3 regions of the Pseudarthrobacter sp. SL88 genome follow, and region 1 is predicted to be linked to each of the others. Evidence: riboswitches for the same ligand, from Rfam matches in the RefSeq annotation. Region 1 holds a riboswitch; each other region holds the start of a gene.
The links. A riboswitch is a leader RNA that binds a small molecule or an ion and turns the genes downstream of it on or off. The one in region 1 is predicted to bind S-adenosylmethionine.

Region 1 (4,294 bases):
CATCGACCCCGAGGTGGGTCCCACCAACACGGGGGAGGGTGAGGCATCGGTCAACGCACTCCTGGCCAGCCGGGCACGGGTGTCCTATGTCATTGCCGATTCCTCCAAGGTGGGGGTGCGTGCTTTCGCCACCATGGACGGTTATGACTTCACACGGCTGATCACGGACGCCGGCATCTCGCCGCGGGACAAGGCCGCCTTTGAGGCCAAGGGCACCGAGGTCATCGTCGCCCCCGTGCCCTGACACGGCGGGGCCATCAGCCCCGGCCCAGAAACTGCGGGCAAGATGGGTACATGCTGGTTCCCTCCCGCCGCCGCCTGGCGTTCGAAGTCTGGATTGTCCTGGGCCTGTCCCTGGGGCAGTCCGCCGTGTACTCGGTAGTGCAGCTCCTGGACAAGATGACCCGGGCGCCGCTGGCCGAGGGAACCTCGACGCTCAACCGGTCCCAGAGCACCCGCGAATACTTCGACCTGACCTATCAGCTCCTGGACATCATCTTCGCCCTCGTCCCGGTCCTGCTGGTGCTGTACTTCCTCACGGGCTCCCGGCAGGCGTCCTCCGGGGACCTCGGACCGCAGTCTGGGTCAGCTTTCACGAGACTGGGCTTCACTTTCGCCCGTCCGGGCAAGGACCTGCTGCAGGGGGTGGGGCTGGCCGCACTCATCGGCATCCCGTCGTTGGGCCTTTACGCTGCGGGCCGTGCCCTGGGGATCACCACCGCCATCATCCCCAGCGCCCTGGACGCCTACTGGTGGACCGTGCCGGTGCTGATCCTCTCCGCCATCCGGCACGGCATCGTGGAGGAAGTCATCGTGGTGGGCTACCTCCTGGACCGCTTCGGCAGGTTCGGGTGGAGCGTGCCGCTGTCGATTGCCGTCAGTTCGGTGCTGCGCGGCAGCTACCACCTGTACCAGGGCTTCGGTCCCTTCATCGGGAACGTGGTGATGGGCATTGTCTTTGCCTGGATCTACACCCGGACCAAACGCGTGATGCCGCTGGTCATCGCGCACGCGCTGCTGGACATCGTGGCGTTCGTGGGCTTCAGCCTCTTCGGAAAGGCCGTCGGCCTGGGATAGGCCAGGCAGGCCGGCAGGCCGGGAAATGGATTCGGCCGCCATGGGGTGGTGACGCCGTTGTCACCACCCCATGGCGGCCGAAGCTGGCGCGGGCAGGCGCCCGCGTCTGTGGTCCGGTGTGAAACCGGACCACAGGTGGAGGGTCAGAGGGTGACTGCTCCATTGGCGGTTTCGAAGGTGACGGACAGGATGCCGGGGGTGCCGTGCGGGGCCACCCATTCGACAGCCACGTCCTCCAGCGGCTTCTCCACCGGCTCGCCCAGCCATTCGGTGACCCGCGAAGCGGAACCGGCGATGGTCAGGCAGCTCATCTTGAGGCTGCTGTCATAGGCGTTGGACGGGTGCAGTGAGGGGTCGCCCTCCCACTTGAGCATGTACGGAACCTGGGGATCGGCGATGAGCCCGAGGATGCCGATCTGCTTCCACACCAGTTCCCGGCCGTCCGGGAACTTGCGGTTGCCGTTGACGGCCGAGCGCCCGAGGCGCTCTTCGAACGGGGCGAGGTCGTCCACTTCGACGCACCAGCCCATCCAGCCGCCGCCCGCTGCTGAACGGGCCCGTACGGCCTGTCCGAAGGGGGCCTTGTCCGACGCGGGGTGGTCCAGGACCTCCACCACTTCGAGGTACTTGTGGCCCGCGAGCGGGATGATCATATTCCGGGTCCCGAACCGGGGATGTACCCCGCCTTTCACTGCCTCAACGCCGAGGGCAGATGCAATTCGTTCGGTCGTGGCCGCGAGGCCATCGTGTTCACAGGCGTAAGAGACGTGATCCATGCGCATGCCAACATCTTGGCACTTTGTGATCGGGCTCTCAGCTTAGGCTTGCCTTACTCGAAATTTTCATTTTCTTGGGTGTCAGTTTTCCGTCCTGCAGGCGGTCGCGGAGACCATGTTCGTCACAATCCTGTCCGCCGCCGCCAAGGTGTTCCTACACTGGGCGCAGGTCATGAGTGCCAGCGCCAAGCCCCGGCTCGCTGGCCGGCAACCCTCCATCCGCGGTGGGGTGCCCCGGGTGAGGACCTGGTTGTCCGGCAACGGCCGGGCGGCAAGCGCGGCCCGTGGTGCTCACAGCATGCCGGGCCCACGTCAAAGGAGCCTTGAATGTCCAACGGATGGTCCTTCGAAACCCGCCAGATCCATGCCGGCCAGGAGCCCGACGGCGCCACCGGCGCCCGGGCACTGCCTATCTACCAGACCACCTCGTTTGTGTTCCCCAGCGCCGAAAGCGCGGCCAACCGGTTCGCCCTGGCGGAACTGGCCCCCATCTACACCCGCATCGGCAACCCCACCCAGGAGGCCGTGGAGCAGCGGATCGCCAGCCTCGAAGGGGGACTCGGCGCCCTGCTGCTCAGCTCCGGCCAGGCCGCGGAGACCTTCGCCATCCTGAACGTCGCCGAGGCGGGCGACCACATCGTGGCCAGCCCCAGCCTGTACGGCGGAACCTACAACCTGTTCGCCCACACGCTGAAGAAGTTCGGCATCACCGTGACGTTCGTGGCGGACCCGGACAACCTGGACCAGTGGCGGGACGCCGTGCAGCCCAACACCAAGCTGTTCTTCGGCGAGGTGGTCTCCAACCCGCGCCAGGACGTCCTGGACATCGAAGGCATCTCCGCGGTGGCACACCAGGCCGGCGTGCCCCTCATTGTGGACAACACCCTCTCCACGCCCTACCTGATCCGTCCCCTGGAATGGGGGGCCGACATCGTGGTCCACTCGGCCACGAAGTACCTCGGCGGGCACGGAGCGGCAATCGCCGGCGTCATCGTCGACTCGGGCAAGTTCGACTTCAGCAAGGACCCCGAACGGTTCCCGGGCTTCAACACCCCGGATCCCACCTACAACGGCCTGGTCTACGGCAGGGACCTCGGGGAAAACGGGATCCTCGGTGCAAACCTGTCCTACATCCTCAAGGCGCGCGTCCAGCTCCTGCGGGACCTCGGCTCGGCGGTCTCGCCGTTCAACGCCTTCCTGATCGCCCAGGGCCTGGAAACGCTGAGCCTGCGCGTGGAACGCCACGTGGCCAATGCCACCGAAGTCGCCCGCTGGCTGGAAGGACGGGACGACGTCGAATCCGTCGCCTATGCAGGCCTGCCGTCCAGCCCGTGGTACGGGCGCGGCCGCAAGTACGGGCCGAAGGGGACGGGCGCCGTCGTCGCCTTCAACCTTGCCGGGGGAGCCGAAGCGGGGCAGAGGTTCGTCGACGCCCTTGAACTGCACTCCCACGTCGCCAACATCGGCGATGTCCGTTCCCTGGTGATCCACCCGGCCTCCACCACCCACAGCCAGCTGACCCCGGAACAGCAGGCAATAGCGGGCGTGACGCCCGGCCTGGTGCGGCTGTCCGTGGGCATCGAACACATCGATGACATCCTGGCAGACCTTGAAGCGGGCTTCCGGGCCGCCAAGGGCGCGCTCGGCTAGGCCGAAGACGTACGACGGCGGGAGGCCGGCCAGGCGGCCGGCCTCCCCTCCGCGGGGCTGCCGTCCGGGAAAAGCATCGCGGGCCGGCAAGTCACAACCAGTCACATGCTTGGCCATCAGCGGGGGGTGTTTCGTACACTCGAACCAGGTCATGAGTGCCAGTGACAGCCCCGGCTTGCTGGCCGGCAACCCTCCTTCCGCGGCGGGGTGCCCCGGGTGAAGACCTGGCCTGCCGGTAAACGACGGCGGGCAAGCGCGTAGAAGAGGTCTTGCCATGACGGTTACCGTCGCCCGTACAACCGCACCCGAACACGGAATTGTCCGCTATGCCTCCATTGGCGGGCTGCAACTCGAAGGTGGCGGATACCTGCCGGACGTCACCCTGGCGTACGAAACGTGGGGGACGCTGAACGCGGATGGCAGCAACGCCATCCTGGTGGAGCACGCCCTGACCGGCAGCACGCACGTGACCCGCGGGGACACTGATGAGGAAGGCTGGTGGGAGCACCTGGCCGGGCCCGGCGCACCCGTCGATACGGACCGCTTCTTCGTGGTCTCCATCAACATCGTCGGCGGCTGTTACGGCTCCACCGGGCCGTCCTCGCCCGGCCCCGACGGAAAGCCCTGGGGCTCCAGGTTCCCCCTGGTGACGCTCCGGGACAGCACGGAAGCTGAAGCACGCCTGGCGGACCAGCTGGGCATCGGCAGCTGGTACGCGGTGCTGGGCGGTTCCATGGGAGGCGCCCGGGCCCTGGAATGGGCCGTCACGTTCCCCGAACGGGTAAAGCGCT
Region 2 (4,294 bases), 840 kb from region 1:
GGGCCACCTTGTCCATGTAGGCCGGGCCGATGCCGCGCCCGGTGGTGCCGATGGCGCGCTTGCCGAGGAAGCGTTCAGTGACTTTGTCCAGGACCTGGTGGTAGGGCGCCACGAGGTGGGCGTTTGCGGAAACGCGCAGCTTGGACGTATCGGCACCGCGTGCCTGCAGGCCTTCGATCTCCTGGAAGAGGGCCTCAAGGTTGACCACGCAGCCGTTGCCAATGATGGGGACGGCGTTGGGGCTGAGAATGCCTGCCGGAAGCAGCTTGAGTTCGTACTTTTCACCGCCTACGACGACGGTGTGCCCGGCGTTGTTGCCGCCGTTGGGCTTGACGACGTAGTCAACACGGCCGCCCAGCAGGTCGGTGGCCTTGCCTTTTCCTTCGTCGCCCCACTGGGCTCCTACGATCACAATTGCTGGCATGGGATCCTCCCCCATTCGTTCGGGCCGGCCGGGCGCCACAGCGTGGCGGTCCTGGTTCAGCGCCGTTCATGAGAATGCCCCGAGTGGACCGGCTTCCGCCGTTCCGCAGGCGGATTGGCGAACGCGTTGGCCCCGGGGCCCTTACCACCCAAGTTTAGCCGATAGTGCACTTTGTCCACTCGCTGGGACGTCCCGGTTCTTTACGCGCGGTAAAGAACCGGGACGTCCTGTCCTGCGGCGGTTATTCGTCGTCGGCCTCGCCCGCCGGGCGGGAGGTCTGCTCGGCGAGGGTGTCCCAGAAGGAGGTGTCGGCGTCGGCAATTGAACCGTCCGCGATGGCGGCGGCGGTTGACGTCAGCGTGGTAACCGTCTGCTTGATCAGGTAGCCGTTGCTGCGCTGTCCCAGCGCGTAGCCGTCGAGGTAATGGTCCGACATGCCGCGCATCTCGAAGAGCAGGGTGGCGATGCCGTATTCCACTGAGATGCCGTTGCGGCTGATGGTCTCGGCGCTGCCGCCCTGGTACTTGCCAAGGTGGCCCCATCCGGTGGAGTCAACATTGTCGAAGACCACGGCGCCGAGCTGCTTGGACCGTTCGACGACGGCGGGATCGGCGTTGGGGGTGGTGGGGTACAGGATGGAGCCGGACACCAGTTTGCCGTCCCTCTCTGCCCGGGTGCCCTGGTGGTGCAGGTCGATCATGTAGTCGACCCGGTATTTGCGCATCACGTTGTTGTGCAGGGCCTGGGTTTCCGGCTGGATCTTGGCCACGTGGTCCCGGTTCAGGTCCACGCCCTCGGCGTTGAAGCGGGTCATGTTGCGGTCACCCTTGGCGATGTAGTCCTCCAGGGAGAAGTTGACGTCACCCATGGCGCCGTCCGCGTTGAGCATCGGAACCACCAGGATGTTGACGCCTTTGAGGATGTCCGCCGATTTTCCGGTGCCGAGGTGCTTGACGAACTCCATGGCTCCCTCGGTAGTGAGCTGTTCGTTGCCGTGCTGCTGGGTCAAGTAGAGGATGGTGGGCTTGGCCGGGTCCGAGATGTACTTGACCAGGTGAATGTCGCGGCCCTTCACCGTTTTGCCGATGACCTCCAGTTCCATGGCAGGCTGCTTGGCGTCCTGGTCCTTCAGGAAAGAAACCATCTGGTCATAGGTGGCCAGCTTCGACGTGGTGATCTGGCCGTTGCCTCCGTAGTTGGGCCCCTCCCCCACAGCGATGGCTGGAGCAGGAGCGGCGACAACCGCCAGTGCAAGGGCCCCTGAAACGGCAAGGGTCCTAAAAGTAGCCAGGGATTTCTTCACGTGCGTTACCTCTTTCGAGTGCATTGAGTGCGTCCAGCCGCCATGTCCCCCATTGCGGGCTGTGACAACAGCCAACCAAGCTGATTGAAACCTGTCAATGGACTCAACGAATCCTGGTAAGCCTATGACTGCGCTCTCCCAGTAGCAGCCACGCCACATCGTGAAACCGATTTGCCCCGCTTCCGGCCGGTGGGCTTGAGTGGAACTGACCCATCCGGAGCGGCTGAGAGACCTGGCTCAGTGACGCCGCAGCAACCCGTACAGCAGGGAGTCCCCCTGCCCCGAAGGTGCTACTGCCAGGACCGATGGAAAGGAACTCCACCGTGCCCCAGAACACTGACCACATCCGCGCCACCCACGCAGGCTCATTGCCGAGGACGCCTGAACTCATTGCTGCGAACGCCGCCAAGGAAGCCGACGGAATTACGCCCGAATTCCTGGAACTCCTCGAAGCCTCCGTGGTTGACGTCGTCCAGCGCCAGAAGGACCTCGGCATCGACATTCCCAACGACGGTGAATACGGGCACACCATGGCCAACTCTGTTGACTACGGGGCGTGGTGGAACTACTCCTTCGCCCGGCTCGGCGGACTGGAGCCGACCGACGTGGACCGCTGGGCAGACTCCGAGGTCCGGCGATCGTCGCCCGGAAACGTCGTCCTCACATCATTCCCCGACCGGCGGGACCGCCAGCAGTTCAGCGAGGCCTACAACGACCCGTCGTCGGGAATCCTGGCCCACCGCAAGAGCGTCACCCAGCCAAAGATCGCAGGCCCCCTCACTTACACCGGGCAGGACCTGGTGGCCTCGGATGCCAACAACCTCAAGACGGGCTTGGCCGCCGCAGGGCTGACGGATGGCTTCGTAGCGTCTCTCTCCCCCGGCTCATGCGCCCGGGTGGCAAACGAGTATTACAAAACGGACGAGGAACTCGTCTACGCCTGTGCCGACGCCATGCGTGAGGAATACAAGGCCATTATCGACGCCGGCCTGACCGTCCAGCTCGATGACCCGTCCCTTGCCGAAAGCTGGGACCAGATCAACCCCGAACCGGCGCTGGAGGACTACCTGAAGTTCATCCAGCTGCGCGTGGAGGCCACCAACTGGGCGCTGCGGGACCTCCCGCAGGAACAGATCCGGCTGCACGTGTGCTGGGGCTCCTGGCACGGCCCGCACACCACTGACATCCCCTTCGCAGACATCCTCGGTTCCGTCCTGCAGGTCAACGCCGGCGCCTACTCCTTCGAGGCGGCAAACGTCCGCCACGAACATGAATGGCGGGTCTGGGAAGACACGAAACTCCCCGATGGCAAGCTGATCATTCCGGGCGTCGTCTCCCACGCCACCAATGTGGTGGAGCACCCGGACCTGGTGGCGGACAGGATTGTGCGATTCGCCGACGTAGTCGGCCGGGAAAATGTCATCGCCTCCACCGACTGCGGCCTGGGCGGGCGCGTCCACCCGCAGATCGCCTACGCGAAACTGGAAGCTCTGGGCGAAGGTGCACGCCGGGCCACGAAACGGCTCTGGTAGCCCGCCGCCGTGGAATCACGGGAAGGACGAAACCCCGGCTGTGCATCCGGTCACCGGAATACGCGCTACCGGCGTTTCGCTTCCCGCGGCTTGCTAAACTGGGGAAGGCCGGGTTGACCGGCCCACCCCAACACACCGCCGATGTCGAGTTGCGCCTTCACGCGCCCTCGTCCGCAGGCGGAAGCACCGCCAATCCCCGCAGGAGACCCAGCACCATATGACCGCCCTTGCACCAGAATCCCTCCACGAACAGCTCCTGAACCGCCGCTACGAGCCCAGCGTTGCCGCCGTCAACGAGCTGTGCGATTCCCTGCAAGACACCAGGCCGGGCACGGTGGTGCCTTACGTCGACCCCATTCACGACGTCGACGAATGCCGGATCATCAGCCTGTTCTCCAACATCGGCGAGGCGGACGGCTCCGGCTTCATCACTGCCGGAGACCAGGACGCTGCCACCCGCATGCTCGGCATCCAGTGGAAGCTGGGGCTGCGGCCCGAGTATGTCATGCCGTGGAACGTCCACCCCTGGCACGTCCCGGGCGAACCGAACGGCAAGTTCACCCCGGACCAGATCCAGGCCGGCCTCAAGCCGCTGCTCAAGTTCCTCGCCCTTGTCCCGCGCGCATCAGTCATCGTGGCGCACGGCACCGAAGCCAACCGCCTGGCCAACGCGCTCCTCAAGACCGAGGTCCCGCTGCTGTGGCGCCGCGGCCTGAAGACCTACAAGGTACGCTCCCTCAGCGGCCGCGCCTTCGCCGGTTCCCCTGCGCGCCAGGAAGAGTACCTCCAGGACATGCGCGTGGCCTACGCGGACGCCATGGCCCGTACGGGGCTGCAGAAGGCGGTCTGATCCCCTAAGGAGTACGACGGCGGGCGGTCACCTTTCCCAAAGAAAGGTGACCGCCCGCCGTCGTCATATGAAGGGGCCTCCGCCGCCTAGGGTTCCCTGGCTGAGCAAAGCGAAGCCAGGGAGGCGGCGGGGACCTACTTGCCCTCGATCGCGGCCTTGGCCCCGGGGTCGGAATCGTTGAGGAA
Region 3 (4,294 bases), 1.2 Mb from region 1:
CAGGGCAGCAGCTGCCGGGTATTGGGCGGAGAGTTGCGCCAGCATGTCCGCGGAGGGATCGACGGCGGTTACGGACAATCCGAGCGCCAGCAGCAGGTCAGTGAATTTGCCTGTCCCTGCGCCGACGTCGAGCGCATCATGGGCGCCTGCGGGCACCAGCCACCGTGCCGACTCCGCCGGATACCCCGGACGGACCTTGTCATAGTGCTTGCCGCCGTCCTGGAAGCTCTGGCCGAGCTCCCGGCGCCGCCCGTGATCGAGCTTGGGCCCACCCCGAACCACGTGCGGCCTCCTTCAGCTGATTCCCTGCGGGTACCGTCCGAATTTACAGCATGCATCCGGGTGCCGGCTCCCGGCGGTCAGTCGTCGATGCAGGGCGCTGCGCCGGCCGTTCCCGGGGTGTTCGGTGCCCAGTGGGGGTAGGTCCTGGTGTCGTTGGCCGGCACCCATCGGCCGGCATCGACCACGTAGTCCCAGCCGAGCCCGTCCCGGCGGAGCTTTTCAATGCCTGCGAGGAGCCGCTGGGCATCTTCCAGCCGGGAGCCCACTCCAAAGCTTGCCCGCAGCGATCCCGATGGCAGCCCCAGGCGCTTCAGCAGCGGGTGGGCGCAGAAGCGGCCATCGCGGAGTCCCACGCCGTGTTCGGCGGACAAGTAGGCGGCTACCAGGCCGGCGTCGTAACCCGCCACAGAGAAGTTCACCACCCCGATGGTGTCCTTGTCAGGATCGGTGTCCTTGAAGATCTGGTGCACCGTGACGCCGTCGATCGCCTGCAGGCCTTCCACCAGGTAGGAACGGATGGCCGACTCGTGGGCGTGCCAGCGGTCCTGGTCCAGGCTCGCGATAACCTGTGTTGCCCGCGCCAAGGTAGCCGCACCCAGTACGTTGGGGGAGCCGCCCTCATGGCGGGCCGGGCCGATGGCCCAGCTGACGCCGTCGAGCTTTGCCTCCTTGACGGCGCCACCGCCGGCGAGGTGCGGAGTTCCGGCGTCGAGCCAGTCCGGGCGGCCCACCAGGACACCCGCGCCAAACGGTGCGTAGAGCTTGTGCCCGGAGAAGGCAAGGTAGTCGACGTCGTCGGCGCTGATGTCCACGCGGCGGTGCGGCGCCAGCTGGGCCGCGTCCACCACGATGCGCGCACCGTGACGGTGGGCGAGGGCGGCAAGCTCCCTGATGGGCAGGATTTCGCCGGTGACGTTGGAGGCGCCGGTCACGGCCAGGAGGCTGACGCCGCCCTGCTCAAGCTCGGTGCGCACGGAATCGATGGTCCCGGCGATCGTGTCTGCGGCGACGATGCTCCGGTGGGGGACACCCTGCCACGGCAGCAGGTTGGCGTGGTGTTCGATGTCCAGGTAGAGGACGTCACCGGCGGGTTCGCCGTCGGTGCCGGGGAGGCAGCCGGCCAGCAGGTTGAGGGAATCGGTGGTGTTCCTGGTGAAGATCACGGAATCGTCGGGGCGCCCGCCGACGAACTCGCGGACGATGTTGCGCGCGTTCTCGTAGACCGAAGTGCTGATCTGCGATGCGTATCCGGCACCGCGGTGGACGCTGGCGTAGAACGGCAGGATCTCGTTGAGGTAGGCCGACACCACGGTCAGGGCCGGGGCGGAGGCCCCGTAGTCAAGGTTGGCGTAGCGGACGTGCCCGCCGGAGATCAACGGGGCCAGGATTTCGGCGCCTGTAACCGCTGAAAGCGGACGTCCGGCGGCGGCCAGGCGTTCGTCAGGAACGTTCCCGGCGGCGATGGCGGTAATGGGGGATTCGACGGCAGTAGTCATGGAGACCTCACTTCAGGACAGGACTCCGGCTGTGCTGGAATCCGCGCTTGCCGCATCCGCTCCGGACCGGCCTGGTCGTCACCCGGGGCACCCCACCGCGAATGGAGGGTTGCCGGCCAGCAAACCGGGGTTTAGCGCTGGCACTCGTGACCTGGATAAAACCATAGAACATCAGGCGGCCCGGTCCGAAGCCGGGGGGATTGTTAAGGCTTTTGTTACGCGCGGCCTGGAAACGGGACTTTCTCCGAAGAATACGACGGCGGGCGCCCCCTTTTGGAGGCGCCCGCGGTCGATTGTTCGGAAGGAGGCCGGCTTACAGCAGGTCGTCCAGTCCGGGGTTGAGCCGGTGCAGCACTTCGGTGTGCAGGATGGAATTGGTGGCCAGGGCGTTCCCGCCGAACGGCCCGTCCTCACCTTCGAGCGAAGTGAAGCGGCCGCCTGCCTCCACCACGATGGGCACGAGGGCGGCCATGTCATAAAGGTTCAGCTCGGGCTCGCAGGCGATGTCCACCGATCCTTCGGCCACCATGCAGTAGGACCAGAAATCGCCGTAGGCGCGCGTGCGCCAGACGTCCTCAGTCAGGCCCAGGAAGTCGTCCAGGTTGCCGCGTTCCTTCCAGCCGCCGAGGCTGGAATAGGACAGCGAGGCGTCGGACAGGGTGGAAACGTCCGAGACCCGGAGCCGGGTGGCCGACGCAAGGGATCGGCCCATGTAAGCCCCCATGCCTTTGGCGGCCCACCACCGCTTACCCAGGGCGGGTGCGCTGACAACGCCAACCACCGGCTCGCCCTCATCAACGAGGGCGATGAGCGTGGCCCAGACGGGAACTCCGCGGACGAAGTTCTTGGTGCCGTCGATGGGATCGATGATCCACCGCCGGGAGCCGTGGCCGGTGCTGCCGAACTCTTCGCCCAGCACAGCGTCGCGTGGCCGGGAACGTGAGAGCTGGCCGCGGATGGCTTCCTCGGCGGCTTTGTCCGCATCGGTGACCGGCGTCAGGTCGGGCTTGGTCTCCACGTGGAGGTCCTGCGCCTTGAAGCGGCTCATGGTCTGGTCATCCACGGAGTCGGCCAGGACATGGGCCAGGCGCAGGTCGTCGTTATAGGTCGAAGCGGGTTGGATCATGGTTCCAAACTACCGTCTGGCGCCGTTTCTGCCGGGAGGTCGGCCGTGCCGGTTGGTGCTGTCAGCTGATGGTGCCGAGCTCCTTGGCCTCCTGGGCTTCCATCCTGGGATCGGTGCCCAGGAGCCGCCGGAGCGAAGCCAGGCGCGCTTCACCGGTGGGTCCTGCGTGTCCGCCGGCCACCCAGGCGTCGAGCCCGCAGTTGACGGCAGCGGCGGTGTGCTTGCAGCCGCGTTCGCAATCATCAGTGCCCGGCGAAAGATCCGGGAATGACCTCAGGATCCGGTCCGGATCCACGTGGGCAAGGCCAAATGACCGGATGCCGGGGGTGTCGATGATCCAGCTGCCGGGTGGGGCGTCGGCCAGGCGCAGGGCAAGGGCCGACGACGACGTGTGCCGTCCCCGTCCGGTTACCGCATTCACACCGCCGGTGGCCCGTTCCGCACCGGTCAGGGCGTTCACCATGGTGGATTTGCCGACGCCGGAGTGCCCCAGCATCACAGTGACCTTGCCGCCCAGGTGGGCCCTGAGCCCGGCAACAGCGTCACTGTCCAGCCGGGCCGACAACCCGTCATCGGAGCGCGCGTCAATGCCTGACGCCTTCAGGTCGGCGGTCCGGCTGATGATGACCGGGAAGTCAAGGTGCGTGTAGTTGGCCAGGAACTCGCCGGGATCCTTCACGTCCGCTTTGGTGACCAGCAGGATCGGCTCGATGCCGGCGTCGTACGCTGCCACGAGGGCGCGGTCGATGAACCCTGTGCGGGGCTCGGGGTTGGCTGCTGCCACCACTACCACCAGCTGGTCGGCGTTGGCCACGACGGCACGTTCCACGGGGTCAGTGTCGTCTGCACTGCGGCGCAGGAGGGTGCTGCGGTCCTGGATTTTGACGAGCCTCGCCAGGGTGTTGGGATCCCCGGACACGTCGCCGACGAGGGAGACGAAATCGCCGGCAACCACCGGGTTCCGGCGCAGCTCCCGCGCGCGCGCGGCAATGACTGTCCGTTCATCGCCGGAGTCTTCGTCAACGACGGCGGTGTAGCGCCCGCGGTCGACGGTGATGATGCGGCCTGTTACGGCGTCGTCGTGGCTGGGGCGGTCCTTCGTGCGCGGCCGGGTGCCCTTCTTGTTGGGCCGGATCCGGACGTCGGATTCGTCCCAGGAGTCAGTCCTCCGCGGCACCGGCCGAACCTCCCGCTCCGTTTTCGGAGCCTTGTGTGGCAGGGGCCGTGCCCTGCTGCGCGAGCATGCCCGTCCACAGCCGCGGGAAGTCCGGCATGGTTTTGGCCGTCGTTGCGATGTCTTCCACCTGGACCCCCTCGACGGCGAGGCCGAGGATTGCCCCGGCAGTGGCCATGCGGTGGTCGGCATAGCTGTGGACGACGCCGGCATGCA

Region 2: linked by a shared signal. The riboswitch ahead of OVA06_RS15265 (cobalamin-independent methionine synthase II family protein) and the one ahead of OVA06_RS11630 (bifunctional o-acetylhomoserine/o-acetylserine sulfhydrylase) in region 1 are both predicted to bind S-adenosylmethionine.
Region 3: linked by a shared signal. The riboswitch ahead of OVA06_RS06225 (aminotransferase class V-fold PLP-dependent enzyme) and the one ahead of OVA06_RS11630 (bifunctional o-acetylhomoserine/o-acetylserine sulfhydrylase) in region 1 are both predicted to bind S-adenosylmethionine.

The regions. Positions count from the first base shown of each region.
Region 1 is NZ_JAPPRD010000001.1:2,543,285-2,547,578, reverse strand. It holds gene OVA06_RS11645 (DeoR/GlpR family DNA-binding transcription regulator) at 1-244, shown strand, start outside; gene OVA06_RS11640 (CPBP family intramembrane glutamic endopeptidase) at 295-1,077, shown strand; gene OVA06_RS11635 (VOC family protein) at 1,221-1,859, opposite strand; SAM riboswitch class IV at 2,022-2,137, shown strand; gene OVA06_RS11630 (bifunctional o-acetylhomoserine/o-acetylserine sulfhydrylase) at 2,181-3,503, shown strand; SAM riboswitch class IV at 3,651-3,765, shown strand; gene metX (homoserine O-acetyltransferase MetX) at 3,778-4,294, shown strand, end outside.
Region 2 is NZ_JAPPRD010000001.1:3,386,358-3,390,651, forward strand. It holds gene OVA06_RS15255 (adenylosuccinate synthase) at 1-424, opposite strand, end outside; gene OVA06_RS15260 (M14 family zinc carboxypeptidase) at 666-1,751, opposite strand; SAM riboswitch class I at 1,935-2,039, shown strand; gene OVA06_RS15265 (cobalamin-independent methionine synthase II family protein) at 2,051-3,259, shown strand; gene OVA06_RS15270 (uracil-DNA glycosylase) at 3,477-4,109, shown strand; gene OVA06_RS15275 (DUF3151 domain-containing protein) at 4,244-4,294, opposite strand, start outside.
Region 3 is NZ_JAPPRD010000001.1:1,352,908-1,357,201, forward strand. It holds gene OVA06_RS06220 (class I SAM-dependent methyltransferase) at 1-282, opposite strand, end outside; gene OVA06_RS06225 (aminotransferase class V-fold PLP-dependent enzyme) at 360-1,778, opposite strand; SAM riboswitch class IV at 1,817-1,930, opposite strand; gene hisN (histidinol-phosphatase) at 2,092-2,904, opposite strand; gene rsgA (ribosome small subunit-dependent GTPase A) at 2,966-4,081, opposite strand; gene aroA (3-phosphoshikimate 1-carboxyvinyltransferase) at 4,065-4,294, opposite strand, start outside.